DNA from 3 places in the Streptomyces sp. NPDC002884 genome. Region 3 is predicted to be linked to each of the others. Evidence: riboswitches for the same ligand, from Rfam matches in the RefSeq annotation. Region 3 holds a riboswitch; each other region holds the start of a gene.
The links. Region 3 has a riboswitch for S-adenosylmethionine ahead of thrC (threonine synthase). Riboswitches for the same ligand answer to the same signal wherever they lie in the genome.
Positions count from the first base shown of each region.

Region 1: it holds a riboswitch for S-adenosylmethionine, as region 3 does, so the genes downstream of both, ABT070_RS09765 (amino acid ABC transporter permease) here and thrC (threonine synthase) in region 3, are expected to answer to the same signal.
Region 2: it holds a riboswitch for S-adenosylmethionine, as region 3 does, so the genes downstream of both, ABT070_RS00810 (aminotransferase class V-fold PLP-dependent enzyme) here and thrC (threonine synthase) in region 3, are expected to answer to the same signal.

Region 1 covers NZ_JBEOVB010000003.1:537,639-543,116, forward strand. The annotation lists gene ABT070_RS09750 (GNAT family N-acetyltransferase) at 1-81, opposite strand, end outside; gene ABT070_RS09755 (transporter substrate-binding domain-containing protein) at 158-1,180, opposite strand; gene ABT070_RS09760 (amino acid ABC transporter ATP-binding protein) at 1,278-2,081, opposite strand; gene ABT070_RS09765 (amino acid ABC transporter permease) at 2,078-3,058, opposite strand; SAM riboswitch class IV at 3,455-3,574, opposite strand; gene ABT070_RS09770 (glutathione S-transferase C-terminal domain-containing protein) at 3,641-4,537, opposite strand; gene ABT070_RS09775 (NAD(P)-dependent oxidoreductase) at 4,971-5,478, opposite strand, start outside.
Region 2 covers NZ_JBEOVB010000001.1:173,377-178,854, reverse strand. The annotation lists gene qcrB (cytochrome bc1 complex cytochrome b subunit) at 1-785, shown strand, start outside; gene trpD (anthranilate phosphoribosyltransferase) at 940-2,004, shown strand; SAM riboswitch class IV at 2,082-2,198, shown strand; gene ABT070_RS00810 (aminotransferase class V-fold PLP-dependent enzyme) at 2,378-3,739, shown strand; gene ABT070_RS00805 (Lrp/AsnC family transcriptional regulator) at 3,773-4,054, opposite strand; gene ABT070_RS00800 (rhomboid family intramembrane serine protease) at 4,051-4,836, opposite strand; gene ABT070_RS00795 (hypothetical protein) at 5,010-5,249, shown strand; gene ABT070_RS00790 (NYN domain-containing protein) at 5,320-5,478, shown strand, end outside.
Region 3 covers NZ_JBEOVB010000010.1:24,072-29,549, reverse strand. The annotation lists gene thrC (threonine synthase) at 80-1,396, opposite strand; SAM riboswitch class I at 1,415-1,580, opposite strand; gene ABT070_RS21445 (glucosyl-3-phosphoglycerate synthase) at 1,750-2,694, shown strand; gene ABT070_RS21440 (alpha,alpha-trehalose-phosphate synthase (UDP-forming)) at 2,811-4,223, shown strand; gene otsB (trehalose-phosphatase) at 4,211-5,083, opposite strand; gene ABT070_RS21430 (DUF3263 domain-containing protein) at 5,111-5,359, opposite strand.

The sequences.
Region 1 (5,478 bases), on a different contig from region 3:
GGCCCAGACGGCGTTGTCGAGGGGGTGCGGGTGGATGACGGTCGGAGCTCCGCCTCCGCGGAGGTCGATCGGGCTGGCCACGGAGGCGGAGTCCCTTCCTGTCGTTCCTGGCGTTCTTAACTCAACCTGCATGTGTCACGACCGTCATGACGACCGGTCAGGAGTTGTCCAGCGGCAGCCCGGGCGGGTTGATCTCGGACTTGGCGACGGCCTCGTTGGAGAGGTTGTAGGCGGCCAGCCACTTGGCGTACTGACCGTGCTCGATCAGGTAGTTGATGGCCGCCGCGACCGGCTCGGCGAGACCGCTGTCCTTCTTGGCGGTGGCGGCGATCAGGCCCTGGAGCGTCTCGCCGGCGCCGGAGAACGTGCCCGCGTTGCGGGTGGCGTTGGCCTTGCCCGCGGTCTGGGAGACGTTGTAGGCGATGCCGGGGTTGGGGCCGAAGTACGCGTCGATCTTGCCGCTGGCGAGCGCCAGGTAGATGCCGTTGCGGTCCGGGTAGTACTTGACGGTGAGCTTCTTGCCCTCGGACTCCAGCTTCTTCTTCCACTCCAGGAGGATCTTCTCCTGGTTGGTTCCGGAGCCGACGCTGACGGTCAGACCGGCGAGGTTCTCGTAGTTGCCGTCGAAGTTCCACGTGCTGGACTTCTTGACCTCCCAGCCGAGGTTGTCCTGGCGGTAGGAGGCGAACTCGTACTTCTTCTTGCGCTCCTCGGTGTCGGTGATGTTGGAGAAGCCGACGTCGACCTTGCCGCTGTCGATGCCGACGAAGAGGTTCTCCCAGGTGAAGTTCTTCGTCTCCGACTTCAGGCCGAGGACCGCGGCGACCAGACGGCCGAGGTCGGGCTCGGCACCGGTGAGGGTCTTCTGGTCGTCGCCGACGTAGGCGAGCGGGGCGAAGCCGGAGGGCAGGGCGCCGATGCCGATGTTCAGCTTGCCGCTCTTCTTGATCGCGTCGGGCAGTCCGGCGCTGATGGACTTGACCTCGGAGACCTTCAGCGCGGTCTCCTCGGCGGCGCCGTTGGACACCCGGCCGATCGTCACGCTGCCGGCGGCGCTGTCGGTCGTGGTGGCGGCCTCGCTGTCACCTCCGCAGGCGGCGAGCCCGGTGGCGAGGGTGGCGACCGCGGTCGCCGCGGTGATGCCGCGAATCAGGCTGCGTCGGGTGAAGTGGGCAGACATGGCCGTCCTTTGTGACTGGTGTGCTGGTGAGAGGGTGGTGGCGTGGGGGGAAGTCAGGGGGGCGCGTCGGGGCCGGCGCGCCGTGCCGAGCTCGGTGTCAGAGCACCTTGCTGAGGAAGTCCCGCGTCCGCTCGTGCTGCGGTTTGTCGAGGACCTCGCTGGGCGGGCCCTGCTCGACGATCTTCCCTTCGTCGATGAAGACGACCCGGTCGGCGACCTCGCGGGCGAAACCGACCTCGTGGGTGACGATGACGAGCGTGGTGCCGCTGGTCGCCAGGTCCTTGATGACCGCGAGGACCTCGCCGACGAGCTCGGGGTCGAGGGCGGAGGTGGGCTCGTCGAAGAGGATGACGCCGGGGCGCAGCGCGAGGGCGCGGGCGATGGCGACGCGCTGCTGCTGGCCGCCGGACAGCTGCCGGGGGTAGGCGCCGGCCTTGTCGGCGAGGCCCACCCGGTCGAGGAGTTCGCGGGCCAGTTCCAGGGCGGCGGACTTGGCGAGTCGCCCGGTGGCGACCGGCGCGGCGGCGACGTTGTCCAGCACGGTCAGGTGCGGGAAGAGGTTGAAGTTCTGGAAGACGAAGCCGATCCGGCTGCGCTGGGTCAGGATGGCCCGTTCGCTCAGTTCGCGCAGCCGGTCGCCGTTGCGGCGGACGCCGATCAGCTCGCCGTTGACGCTGACGTAGCCGATCTCGGGCTTCTCCAGGTGGTTGACGACCCGCAGCAGGGTGGACTTGCCGGAGCCGGACGGGCCGAGGATCACGGTGACCTCGCCGGGCCGCACGGTGAGGCTCACGCCGTCCAGGACCCGGTGGGCGCCGTACCACTTGTGCACGTCGTGCACCTCGACGGCGGCGGGCACGATCCCGGCGGTGTCGGCGCTCTGCACGGTGTCGGTGGTCATACGGCGGCCTCCCGGCGGATGCGGCCCCGCAGGTCGGTGAGACCGGTCCGCAGTTTCTGCAACGGCGTCGGCGGCAGGGAGCGCGTGGCGCCCCGGGCGTAGTACCGCTCGACGTAGAACTGGACGACGGAGACGAGGCTGGTCAGGATCAGGTACCAGACGGTGACGACCAGCAGCAGCGGCACGATGTCGCCGGGGTAGGTGGCCCCCATGGTCTGCGCGGTGCCGAACAGGTCGAGCAGCGACACGTAGAAGACCAGCGAGGTGGACTTGACCAGGCCGATCAGCTGGTTGACGTAGTTCGGCGTGATCGACCGCAGCGCCTGCGGGAAGACGATCTTCCAGAACTGGTAGCGCTTGGGCAGGCCGAGCGCGGCGGCCGCCTCGTGCTGGCCCTGGTCGACGGAGAGGATGCCGCCGCGGACCACTTCGGCGGCGTAGGCCGCCTCGTTGAGGCTGAGGCCGATGACGGCGATCACCATGTCGGTGGCCAGCCGGGACTCGTCGAAGCGGAAGAACGCCGGACCGAAGGGAACCCCCACGCTCAGGGTCTGGTACAGGGCGCTGAAGTTGTAGAGGAAGAGCAGCACCACGATCAGCGGGATGGAGCGCAGCGCCCATACGTAGGTCCAGCTGACCGCGCGCAGCACCGGGCTCTTCGAGAGCCGGGCGAGGGCGAGCAGGATGCCGCCGAGGAGGCCCAGGACCGCGCTGTAGGCGGCCACTTCCAGGGTGATCAGCAGTCCGTCGAGGATCACCGGCCGCAGGAACCAGTAGCCGAAGCGGTCCCACTGGTAGAAGGGGTTGGAGATCAGTCCGTGCGTGAACTGCGCCACCAGGACCAGGACCACGGCGGTGGCGATCCAGCGGCCGGGCCTGCGCAGCGGCTGGACGCGCTGGGCGGTCAGTTTCTCGGACGGGACGTCGATGGCGGGCGCGGCCTCGGCGAGGGTCACGGCGCCTGGGGGTTCACTCATGAGGGGCTCCGGCGGGAGTCGGACACCCCGGGTCACGGCGGACGTGCGTGGCCGGACGCGTCCCGGCGGGGCGGTGGGGACCGCTCCGGGGGCGCGAACAGGGCATGGCGCACGGATGCGTACAGGAGACCGGGGTGGGGCGGACAACGGCACACCGCTCGGGCGGTGTTCGTCAGGAACGCGGCGGCGGGGCTGCGGTGCGAGGGGTTCGTTCAGCCCCGACAGCGGGCACGGCCCGGTGCGGTACACAGTGCGCTGTTCACGCGCAGGAGGTCGACGGCGCGGTTGGCGACGAGGATGTCGAGGTACGGCCGTACGCAGCCCCGGGGGCGACGCGGCGCCGTCCGATGAGCTGCGTACATGTCCGTCACCATCACTGTTCCGGCCCCTGAGGGGCCATCGCGCTTACCGATACGTCATTACCGAAACGTCGGTCCGGTCGTCACCTGGGGCACCCCACCGCGGAGCGAGGGTTGCCGGTCAGCTAGCCAGGGCTTGTCGCTGACGCTCATGACCGTTCTGGGCCGTAAGTAAGACAGTTGCCCGAACGAATGTCAACGGCGGTCCGGTGGATGGACCGGGTCAGGGCCGGTTGACCTGCGGTCGGACCGCCGAACCGTCCGCCGCGTGGGTCTCCCAGTCCAGGATCTGGACGGCGGCGCCGGCGGCCTCCAGGCCCTGGCAACGGGCGTGGTGACGGCGGGCGATGGCGTCCAGGTCGAGATGGGCGCCGAAGGCCGGGTGAGCGGCCAGCCGGCGGGCGTAGGCCCACAGGGCGGGGTGGTCGGCGATGCGGTGCACGGCGGCCGCGTCGAGGTGGTAGCGGTGCACGGTGTCGAGTTGGACCAGGGCGACCCACAACTCGACGTCGGCGGCGGTGATCTGATCGCTGATCAGGTACTCGTGGGCGCCGAGCCCGCGCTCCAGCACCCCGAGCGTGGTGAGCAGCGTGTCGAGGGCGGCGGTGCGCTCCGCCTCCTCGGTGTCGGCCGCCCCGGCGCGCTGGGCCGCCTCCTCAATGCCCTGGGCGCACATCCGCTCGACGGCCTCGATCTGCGACTCCGCGCCGCACGGGTACAGGGTGGGCCGGCCGCCGCCGAACCGCCGGGCCAGGTCGCGGGCGATGTCGGGGCCGTGGCTGCTGACGATGCGCCCCGACCAGTCGTCGCTGAGCACCGGCGCGAGGGCGGGTCCGGTGTACCGGTGCGCGCTGGCGTCGTACAGCGGACGCAGCGCCGAGTGGCCTCCGTCGGGGCAGTCGGGGACGGCGGGCAGGAAGGTGACGGGGCAGGCCTTGTCCAGGCCGAGGAGGCTGTGGGTGACGGCGATGCGCAGACAGTCGGGGTCGGCCGCCGCCAGGTGGAGGCGGTAGCGGCGCGGCACCGCGTAGTGGCCGCTGCGCGCGTCCCGGCCGATCCGGCCCCGGAAGGCGGCGGTGGGCCGGGCGGACAGGTGGGCGGCCAGTGGTGTGACGGACATGACTCTCCCCGGGGGCGGGACGCACGAGGGACGTGCGCGCGGCGGATGCGACGTCGAAGAGGGAGGTGCGGACCTCGTCCGCTCGTGCCGGGTGCGGCCGCGTCCAGGGGACACCGCCGGTGCGGTTCGGCGCGGGGACGGGCCCGGCTCAGTCCTGGAACCTGATGGCGCTGCAGACGCGCTTCAGGTCGATGTGACGGCGGGAGGTGAGAAGGGGCGACGACCCCGCCGTGCGGCTCGCGCGGCCGGTGATCGGCTCCTGTCGCCCCATTGTTTCCCTACCCGTTCACTAGGATTCCCGGATCGAGTGTCGATCCGCCCCGGGCCTCCGTCAAGAGGGCGTCCACCAGGTGAGTACCGGTCGGGTGCGGGACGGGTACCGGGGCGGTACCCGGGCTGCCGGGAAGGGAGCCCCGGGAGCCGGGTGTCCCCCTCACCGCCCCATGGCGTCCAGGGCCGCGCGGGCGGCGTCCCGGACCGCATCCCGCCCGGCCGGGCCGGCCGCGTTCGCGACCTCGCCCAGCAGGCGTACGTCCTTGGCCAGCAGCGCGCCCGCGTGCGCGCCGATACGGTCGAGAGTGCCGCCCGCGTCGGCGACCCGCTCCAGCGCGAAGCCGGCGGCGCTGCCTCGACGCAGGACGCGGCCGAGGACCACCGGATCGAGACCCAGGGCTTCGCCGAGCGCGAGGGTGTCGGCGGCCAGTCCCAACTGAGCCGTGAACAGTGTGTTGTTGAGCAGTTTGGCGACCTGCCCCGAGCCGACGGGGCCCAGATGGACGACCGGATCGCCGTAGGTGGCGAACACCGGCCGGCAGGAGGCGAACACCTCCGGGTCCCCGCCCGCCATGACCAGCAGGGTGCCCTGCTCCGCGGCCCGTCCGCCGCCGCTGACCGGAGCGTCCAGCACGGACACGCCCTGCGTCGCGGCGCGTTCGGCGAGG
Region 2 (5,478 bases), on a different contig from region 3:
GCATCGCGCAGATCAACCCGATCTGGGCCATCGGCCCCTACCGTCCGGACCAGGTGTCCACCGGCGCCCAGCCCGACTGGTACATGGGCTTCGCCGAGGGCCTGATCCGCTTCATGCCGGGCTGGGAGATCAACTACTGGGGTCACACGCTGGTCCTGGGCGTGTTCATCCCGCTGGTGCTCTTCGGTGTGGTCCTCGCGGCGCTGGCGGCGTACCCCTTCATCGAGGCCTGGCTCACCGGCGACAAGCGCGAGCACCACATCCTGGACCGTCCGCGCAACGCGCCCACGCGTACGGCGCTGGGCGTCGCCTGGGTCACGATGTACATGATCACGCTGGTCGGTGGTGGCAACGACCTGTGGGCCACGCACCTGCACCTGTCGATCAACGCGATCACCTGGTTCGTCCGGATCTTCTTCTTCGTCGGACCGGTCATCGCGTACGTCTTCACCAAGCGGATCTGCCTCGGCCTCCAGCGCCGGGACCGGGACAAGGTGCTGCACGGTCGTGAGACCGGCACCATCAAGCGCCTGCCGCACGGTGAGTTCATCGAGATCCACGAGCCGCTCAGCCAGGAGCAGCTGCACACCCTCACGTCGCACGAGCAGTACGAGCCGGCCGCGATCGGCGCCGCTGTCGACGAGAACGGTGTCGAGCGCAAGGTGAAGAGCAAGGAGAAGCTGCGCGCCAAGATCAGCGGGGCGTACTTCGGTGAGGACCAGCAGATTCCGAAGCCCACCGTGGAGGAGTACAAGGAGATCACGAGCGGCCACGGCCACCACTGATCGCTGAGGCGTCGCCACGCCACAGGAAAGGGCCCCGTCCGGTCTTCGGACGGGGTCCTTTGCCGTGCCCACAGGCTGGATAGGGTGGGGTGGCGCCTTGTCACGAGGCGCACGACGGCATACGACGCACACGACGACACACGCAGGAGCGGCTATGAGCGCTGTGACCCCCGCTGGAGGCGACACCGCGGCGGGCCGTTCCTGGCCCGAGGTGCTGAACGGTCTGCTGTACGGCCGTGACCAAGACGCCGACGCCACGTTCTGGGCGCTCGACCGGATCATGCGCGGCGAGGCGACCGACGCGCAGATCGCCGGGTTCGTGGTGGCGCTGCGGGCCAAGGGCGAGACCGTCGCGGAGATCAACGGGCTCGTCCGGGCGATGTACGAGCACGCCAATCTGATCGAGGTGCCCGGCCCGACCGTCGACATCGTCGGCACGGGCGGCGACGGCGCGAAGACGGTCAACATCTCCACGATGTCGGCGATCGTCGTGGCCGGCTCGGGTGCCACGGTCGTCAAGCACGGCAACCGGGCCGCGTCCTCCGCGTCCGGCGCCTCGGACGTCCTGGAGAAGCTCGGCGTCAATCTGGAGCTGACCCCGCGGCGGGTGGCCGAGGTGGCCCAGGAGGCCGGGATCACCTTCTGCTTCGCGGTCAAGTTCCACCCGGCGCTGCGTCATGTGGGCGCAGCGCGCGGTCAGTTGGGCATCCGCACGGTGTTCAACGTGCTCGGCCCGCTGACCAACCCCGCCAAGGTGCGGGCCCAGGCGGTCGGGGTCGCCGACCCGCGCATGGCGCCGGTCGTGGCGGGCGTCTTCGCCGAGCGCGGCAACTCGTCCCTGGTCTTCCGGGGCGACGACGGCCTCGACGAGCTGACCACGACGGCCACGTCCCGCGTGTGGGTCGTCCGCGACGGCAAGGTCACCGAGGAGTCCTTCGACCCGCGTGACGTCGGGCTGGAGCTGGTCCCGGTCGAGGCCCTGCGGGGCGGGGACCCGTCGTACAACGCGGAGGTCGCCCGCCGGCTCCTGGAGGGCGAGGCGGGCCCGGTGCGCGAGGCCGTGCTGCTGAACTCGGCGGCGGCGCTCGTGGCGCTGGAGCCGGGCACCGGGACGCTGGCGGAGCAGCTGCGGGCCGGGATGGACAGGGCGGCGGAGTCGATCGACTCGGGCGCCGCCAAGCGGGCCCTGGAGCGCTGGGTGGCCGCCAGCAACGCGTAGCGCCGTCCCCGACGACCGTCCCGCGATCCGGACACGGGTTGCGGGACGGCGATCACTTCACGTACTTTCCTGTGTCAGGTCATGAGTGACAGTCATGAGGCCCCGGCCGACTGTCCGGCAACCCTCCGTCCGTGGCGGGGTGCCCCGGGTGAAGACCAGGCCGTAGGCAGCGAGGTCTACGGCAAGCGCGGACCCCTCGCACTCTTCTGAGTGAGTACCGCCAGGGGTCCTGGTCGTCGAGGGAGCCTTCCGTGAGCAAGCGAATGCGATAGGGCGTAGAGCCCCGCCTCCGCGTACCCCTTTCACTTTCCTCCGTGCTCGAGCCGTATCCGCTCGCACGGCGGTTCCCCCTTGCCTCTCACGGGAGTTCGCCATGTCTGTCCCCACCGCTGCCGCCGCCCGTACCGTTTGTGCACAGCTGCCCGTTCTCGGCCGGGATGTGACGGTCCCGCTCGTGACGGGCGGCGAGGTCAGCTACGCGGCGCTCGACTACGCGGCCAGCGCCCCCGCCCTCCAGCGGGTCTGGGACGACGTGGCGGCCTACGCCCCGTACTACGGCAGCGTCCACCGGGGCGCCGGCTACCTCTCGCAGCTGTCCACGGACCTCTTCGAGAACGCCCGCAGGACGGTGGCCGAGTTCCTGGACTGCCGTCCCGACGACCAGCTGGTCTTCACCCGCTCGACGACGGACTCCCTCAACCTGCTGGCGCGCGCCCTGCCCGCCGGCTGCCAGGTCTTCGTCTTCGAGACCGAGCACCACGCCTCGCTGCTGCCGTGGAAGGACGCCCGGGTCACCTACCTCAACGCCCCGCGCACCCCGCGCCAGGCCGTCGAGACGCTGGAGCGGGCCCTCGCCGGGCGTGACCCCTACGGTCCTGCCCTGGTCTGCGTCACCGGCGCCTCGAACGTCACCGGCGAGCTGTGGCCGGTACGCGAACTGGCGGCCGCCGCGCACGCGCACGGCGCCCGGATCGTCCTGGACGCGGCCCAGCTGGCCCCGCACCACCCGGTCTCCGTCCAGGAGCTCGACGTCGACTGGGTGGCCTTCTCCGGGCACAAGCTGTACGCGCCCTTCGGCGCCGGTGTGCTGGCCGGCCGCGCCGACTGGCTGGTGGCGGCCGACCCGTACCTCGCGGGCGGCGGCGCCAGCCGCAAGGTCACGCGGCGCGAGGACGGGGGAGTGGACGTGGAGTGGCACGAGAACGCCGCCCGCCACGAGGCCGGCTCCCCGAACGTGATCGGCGCCTACTCCATCGCCTCGGCGTGCAAGGCCCTCACCGAGGCGGGCTTCGACAGCCTGGTCGCCCGGGAGGAGTACCTGATCGCGAAGGTGCGGGACGGTCTGGCCGAGGTCCCGCAGGTGAAGGTGCTCTCCCTGTTCGGCGACGACGCCCCGCGGGTCGGAGTGATCTCCTTCGTCGTCGAGGGCTGGAACAGCTCCCACTTCGCCGCCGCCCTCTCCGCCGAGTACGGCATCGGGGTCCGCGACGGCCTCTTCTGCGCCCACCCGCTGGTCCGCACCCTGCTGGGCAGCGACCCCCAGACCCAGGGCGAGTGCGGCGCCCCGGAGGCGGCTCCCGGAGAGAAGTCCCTCAACGCGATCCGGGTGAGCTTCGGCGCGGGAACCCCGGACGAGCACGTGGAGCGCTTCGTGAACGCGGTGCGCGAGCTGGTCAGCGAGGGCGCGCAGTGGCAGTACCGGACGGAGGACGGCCGCTGCGTGCCCGCGGTCTGAGCGACGGTCCCGCCGGAGGCGGTGGTCAGGCGGTCAGGAGTCCAGCCCGATCGCGAACGCCGCCTCCAGGTCGTGCTGCGAGTAGGTACGGAAGGCGACGTGCGTGTCCGTGCCCTCCACCCCGGGGATCTTGCTGATGCTGCCCGGGATGACCTCCGCCAGGTCCTCGTGCTCCTTCACCCGCACCATGGCGATCAGGTCGTACGTCCCGGTGACGGAGAAGACCTCGCTGACGGAGTCCAGCGAAGCGATCCGCTCCGCGATCTCGGGAATCCGGTCCACGCTGGTCTTGATGAGGACGATCGCGGTGATCACGGCTGGTTCTCTCCCTCGGGAGCCGGAGCTGGGGCGGGCTTCACTCTAGCCGCCCGCCCGTCTCGCACCGCCGCCCTCCCGGGGCCGCCCTTCCGGCCCCGCCTGCTCCCGAAACGGGCCCACGCGTAGAGGAGCCCCAGGCCGAAGCCCACCAGGTGCGCCAGATAGGCCACCCCGGGCCCCTGGGCGGCCTGCCCCGCCGCCACCCACTGCAGAGCCGCCCAGAAGGGCAGCACGACCCACGCGGGGAAGCGCAGCGGCAGAAAGAACAGGAACGGCAGGAGGCTGGTCACCCGCGCTCGGGGGAACAGGTACAGAAACGCGCCGAGGACCGCGGAGATCGCCCCGGAGGCGCCCACCAGGGACTGCGACGACTCGGCGTTGGCGGCGGCGTAGCCCAGCAGGGCCAGGTAGCCGCAGCCGAGGTAGAAGAGCGTGAACTCGACACGGCCCATCCGGTCCTCGGCCATCGTCCCGAAGACGTAGAGGAAGAGCATGTTGCCCAGCAGATGCACCCAGCTGCCGTGGACGAAGAGGGCCGTGGCCGGGGTCAGGGCGGCTCGTGGCGCGCCCTCGAAGAGCTCGCCGGGCACCACGCCCCAGCGCCGGAAGTAGGCGCGCTGCGCGGCCAGCAGCTCGTCGCCGGAGCCGTACGCCGGATTGAAGCCCGAGGCGGGCCCGATCAGGAAGATCAGGCAGCACAGGGCGATCAGTGCGTAGATCACCGGCGCAGGGCGGTCGCGGACCGCCCTGCCTACCGTCCCGTTCCAGTTGCCGATCACGGGAACAAAGCATGACGTAACCGGACGCACTCGCCCGGACCGCCTCGCCGCCGCGGACGGGTGGGCGGCGAGTACCCGCCAGGCCGTAGGGTTACGAGCCATACGCGCGGGGGAGCCTCCGGCCCGACCCCCACAACCGGAAGCACGACACTAGAAGGAAGCGGAAAGCCACGATGACGGTTCCCCTGCCGACCGCCGCGACGCGGTGGCGCTGCACGCTCTGCGGCAACCTGACGCGGTTCGACGTGACGCGCTCGTCGAAGGTCGTCGAGTACGTGCACCTCGACCTCGCCGGTGAGCCGAAGGTCGAGGAGCGCGAGGTGGTCAGTGAGACCATCGAGTCGGTGCGGTGCCGCTGGTGCAACGCCGTGGACCAGGTGGAACTCGTGGATCGGCCGGGCGCCGGTTCCTGACGACGGGGGTCCCCCCGCTCGAGCGAAGTCGAGGGCGGGGCGGACCTCGCACAGTATTGGGGTGTGACGGATGGTGGAGAGCGCAGGCGGGGGGCCGGGCGACGGCGCCGCCGAGATGCTCGACCGTCCGCTGCCGGACGGCGTGCGGCGCAGGGTCGTACAGATCGTCTCCGACGGCTTCGGCGGACTGACCGTCGGCGAACTGCCCGCCCAGTTGCGGCAGTACGCC
Region 3 (5,478 bases):
GTGCGGCTGCCGCCGCGTGGGCGCGACCGGTTCGCGCCGGTCCGCAGCGCACATACGGTCTGGTGGCGGAGCGCCCCGCTCATGACGCGAGGCCGGCCTCGCGGAAGGAGTCGAGGTTCGGACGGATGGTCGCGGTCAGGCCGGTGCCGGCCACCGCGTCCAGGGTCTTCAGTCCGTCGCCCGTGTTGAGGACGACGGTCGTCCTGGTCGGGTCCAGAAGGCCGTTCTCGATCAGCTTGCGCGTCACCCCCACCGTGACACCACCGGCGGTCTCCGCGAAGATGCCCTCGGTCCGCGCCAGCAGCTTGATCGCGTCGACGATCTGCTCGTCGTTCACGTCCTCCACCGCGCCGCCGGTGCGCCGCGCGATGTCGAGGACGTACGGACCGTCCGCCGGGTTGCCGATGGCCAGCGACTTGGCGATGGTGTCCGGCTTCTGGGGGCGGACCACGTCGTGCCCGGCCTTGTAGGCGACGGACACCGGGGAGCAGCCCTCGGCCTGCGCGCCGAAGATCTTGTACGGCCTGTCCTCGACCAGCCCGAGCTTGATCAGCTCCTGGAGGCCCTTGTCGATCTTCGTCAGCTGCGAGCCGGAGGCGATCGGCACGACCAGCTGGTCCGGCAGCCGCCAGCCGAGCTGCTCGCAGATCTCGTACGCCAGCGTCTTGGAACCCTCGGCGTAGTACGGCCGCAGGTTGACGTTGACGAAGCCCCAGCCCTCGCCCGCCGAGTCGCCGATGAGCTCGGAGCAGAAGCGGTTGACGTCGTCGTAGTTGCCCTCGATGCCGACGAGCTCGCCGCCGTAGATGGCGGCCATGACGACCTTGCCCTGCTCCAGGTCGTGCGGGATGAACACACAGGACCGGAAGCCCGCACGGGCGGCGGCGGCGCCGACGGCTCCGGCCAGGTTGCCCGTGGAGGAGCAGGAGAGCGTGGTGAAGCCGAACGCGCGAGCGGCCTCGATGGCCTGGGCGACGACCCGGTCCTTGAAGGAGTGCGTCGGGTTGCCCGAGTCGTCCTTGACGAAGAGCTTGCCGGCGTCGACGCCCAGCTCGCGGGCGAGGTTGTCGGCCTGGACGAGCTTGGTCCAACCGGGGTTGATGTTGGGCTTGTCGGCCACGTCCGCGGGGACGGGCAGCAGCGGCGCGTAGCGCCAGATGTTCGCGGGTCCCGCCTCGATGCGCTTGCGGAGCTCCTCCGTGTCGTAGGAGGAGAAGTCATACGCGATCTCGAGCGGGCCGAAACATTCCTCGCAGGCGAACACCGGGCCGAGGGGCACGCGGTGACCGCACTCGCGGCAGTTCAACGCCGCGGCCGGACCGAGGTCGACAGCAGAGGACGTCGTAGAGTCGGTGGTGCTTGCACCCGTGGTGCTTGCAACAGTCTGCGCAGCCATGTGAGGCGAGGCCCTTTCTCCTCATCTTCCTCACGACGCATCTCGCCGTGAGACGGATTTGGCACCTTCCCGAGCCGGGAGCCTCGCGGAGCGATCACCACATGTGTCAGTGATCGTCACGAGACCGGCTGGAGGGTTGCCGGGGCTTCATCGGGCCGTATCCCTCTGCCCCTCTGGATGAGCGGTATGAAGTTGTGGACGGGGGCGACCTCGGACATGCGATGGTCATCCGCGTTGTTCAAGACTGTAACCGAAGGCCAGGACAGTTGAGATAGTCGTCCGAACCGCGAGATGGATCACACGGTCACCTTCTGTGCACCCGGTGTGATCACGACAGTGAGGAGCCGCAGACTGTGCTTCCAGAAACTGAGCGCTGGCTGGCCACCCGCTCCTGGTCCGTGACCGATCGTCCGCTGCACCGGATCCTGGCGGCGAAGCGCGCCACGAACCAGTCGGTGTCCGTCGTCCTGCCCGCGCTGAACGAGGAGGAGACGGTCGGCGACATCGTCGCGATCATCCGTCACGACCTCATGCACCAGGTCCCGCTCGTCGACGAGATCGTGGTCGTCGACTCGGGATCCACCGACCGCACCTCCGAGGTCGCCGCGGCGGCCGGCGCACGGGTCGTCCACCGGGACGACATCCTGCCGCGCCTGCCGGCCGTGCCCGGCAAGGGCGAGGTCCTGTGGCGCTCGCTGCTGGTCACCACCGGGGACATCGTCTGTTTCATCGACGCCGATCTGAGGGAGTTCTCCTCCGACTTCGTCTCGGGGATCGTGGGCCCGTTGCTCACCGACCCCGGGGTGGATCTGGTCAAGGGCATGTACGACCGTCCGCTGGGCGGCGCGGCCGGCCAGGGCGGGAGGGTCACCGAGCTGATGGCCCGCCCGCTGCTCAACATGCACTGGCCGCAGCTGGCCGGGTTCGTGCAGCCGCTCGGCGGGGAGTACGCGGCCCGCCGCGCTCTGCTGGAGCAGCTGCCGTTCCCCGTCGGTTACGGCGTGGAGCTGGGCATGCTGGTGGACGCCCTGCACCTGGTGGGGCTCGACGCCCTGGCCCAGGTCGACATCGGCGTGCGCAAGCACCGGCACCAGGACGGTCAGGCGCTGGGCCGGATGGCGGCGGCCATCTACCGCACCGCCCAGCTCCGGCTGGCCCGCGGGCACCTGGTCCGCCCGTCCCTCACCCAGTTCGAACGGAGCGCGGACGGCTTCGAGCCGCGCACGTACTCCGTGGACACCGAGGAACGGCCGCCGATGGCGGAGATCGCGGAGTACGCGACCCGCAAGGTCGCGTGAGCGTCGGACGGGCCGTATACGGCATGCCGCCGGCAGCGGCGACACGGCCGGACACGGCCCGTCCACACAGCGCGACCGTACGTTTGAGCGTTTCCCGACCGGGCTAGGTTGGGCGTATGGCTTCCACGCACGACACTGCCGCCCGGGCCGCCGAGGTGCTGGTCGCGTCCAACCGCGGCCCGGTCTCCTACGAGGTGCGCGAGGACGGCTCGCTGCACGCGAAACGCGGCGGCGGCGGGCTGGTCTCCGGCCTGTCGGCCATCGGGCCCGACACGGGCGCCCTCTGGGTGTGCTCGGCGCTCTCCGACGGCGACCGGGAGGCGGTCCTGCGCGGGGTCGGCGAGGAGGGCGTGCGCATGCTGGCCGTTCCGGCCGACGTGCACGCCGACGCGTACAACGGCATCGCCAACTCCGTGCTGTGGTTCATCCACCACCTGCTCTACCAGACACCGCTGGAGCCCGCCTTCGACGCGGAGTTCCGCCGCCAGTGGGCGTCGTACGAGACCTACAACCGGGCGTTCGCGGAGGCGCTGGCGGAGGAGGCGGCGGACGGCGCGGCGGTCCTCGTCCAGGACTACCACCTGTGTCTGGTCCCCGGGATGCTCCGCGAGCTCCGCCCCGACCTGCGCATCGCCCACTTCTCGCACACGCCGTGGGCGCCCGTGGACTACTTCGCGCTGCTGCCGGGGGACATCCGCGAGCAGCTGCTGCACGGGATGCTCGGCGCGGACCGCCTGGGCTTCCTCACCCGTCGCTGGGCGGACGCGTTCACCGCGTGCTGTACGGAGTTCGCCGACGGCCCGGGCAAGACGCGGATCGGCGTCCACGGCCTCGGCGCGGACGCCGACTTCCTGCGCGCCCGCTCGCACGAGCCGGACGTCGACGAGCGCCTGGCCGCCCTCCGCGAGGAGATCGGCGAGGGCCGCAAGGCGATCGTCCGCGTCGACCGCACCGAGCTGTCCAAGAACATCGTGCGCGGGCTCCTGGCCTACCGGCAGCTGCTCGACGACCACCCGGAGTGGCTCGAACGGGTCGTCCACGTGGCCTTCGCCTACCCGTCCCGCCAGGACCTCGCCGTCTACCGCGACTACACGGCCGAGGTGCAACGCCTGGCCGAGGAGATCAACGCCCGGTACGGCACACCCGGCTGGACCCCGGTCCTGCTGAACCTCAAGGACGACTTCGCCCGCTCCCTCGCCGCCTACCGGCTGGCCGACGTGGCCCTGGTGAACCCGATCCGCGACGGCATGAACCTGGTCGCCAAGGAGGTCCCGGTCGTCTCCGACGAGGGCTGCGCGCTGGTCCTGTCCCGGGAGGCGGGGGCCTACTGGGAGCTGCGCGAGGACGCGATCACGGTCAACCCGTACGACGTCCTGGAGACCGCCCGCGCCCTGCACGAGGGGCTGACCATGAAGCCGGAGGAGCGGGCCGAGCGCACGAAGCGGCTGTCCGCGGCGGCGACCGCGCTTCCCCCGGCCCAGTGGTTCCTGGACCAGCTCAACGCCCTGCGGGAGATTCAGCCGAACTGAGCGGCCAGCTCCCGCAACAGCCGTACGACGCCGGCGGGGCCGTCGACGACGAGGTCCGCGCGTTCGGCCAGTTCGCCGACCTCCGTGCTGCCGCTGCACACCAGCAGTCCGGGGAAGCCGTCCGAGCGCAGCTTCTCCACGGCGGCGAACGCGGGCAGGTCGCCGAGGTCGTCACCGGCGTAGAGGACGGACCGCGCGCCGGTCTCGCGGACGTGCTCCAGCAGGGCGACGCCCTTGTCCATGCCCGGCGGGCGCAGCTCGAGGACCATCCGGCCGGGTTCGACGATCAGGCCGTGCCGGGTGGCCAGCTCGGTGAGCGGACCCCGCAGGGCCTCGAAGGCGGCCCTGGGGTCGTCGGCGCGGCGGGTGTGGACGGCGACGGCCCGGCCGCCCTTCTCCTCGACCGAGACACCCGGCCGGTCCCCGGCGGCGGCCAGTACCCGCGGCAGTTCGGCGCGGACGGCGGCCACTCCCGGGTGCGGGGCGGGGGCGCTCAGGGTGCCGGTGCGGGCGTCCCAGCGTTCGGCGCCGTAGTGGCCGAGGACGGAGAGGTGCTCCAGTCCTTCGGCCCCGGCGAACCCGCCGTGCCGTACGGCGACCTCGGCGGGCCGCCCCGTGATGACGGCCACGGCGGCGACCTTCGGCGCGAGGGCCGTGAGCGCGGGGACGGCGTCGGGGTGCGCCCGGGCGTCCTCCGGGTTCTCGACGATCGGCGCGAGGGTGCCGTCGAAGTCGAGCGCGACGAGGGTGGTGGAGGGCCGGCCGACGATCGCGTCGAGTGCGGCGCGGCCCGCCGGGGTGACCGGAACGGGGAGAGGAAGGGGGTCGGGTTCCGTGGAGTGCGTCTCGTGGGTGCCCATACGGCGACGATAACCAACGCGGGCCCGCTACTGGCGCTCCCCCCGCCTCGCCTCCCGCACCCTGCGCAGTCTGTTCACCGTGACCGGGTCGTGGGCCAGGGCGCGCGGGTCGTCCAGGAGGGCGTTGAGGAGCTGGTAGTAGCGGACCGGGGACAGGCCCAGTTCCTCGCGTATCGCCCGTTCCTTCGCGCCGGGGCCGGAGAACCCGCGCCGCTCCAGGGCGAGGATGTCCCGCTCCCCCGCCCCCAGCTCGTCCGCTTCCGCTCGCCGCTCCATGTCCGCACGGTAGCGCCCGGCACCGACAGCGGCTCAGCGGCCCGGCCCGGCAGCCGCGCAGCCCGGCCCGGCAGCCCGATCCCGCGGCGCGGCCCGGTCCGGCTCGTGCCCGCCGGCTG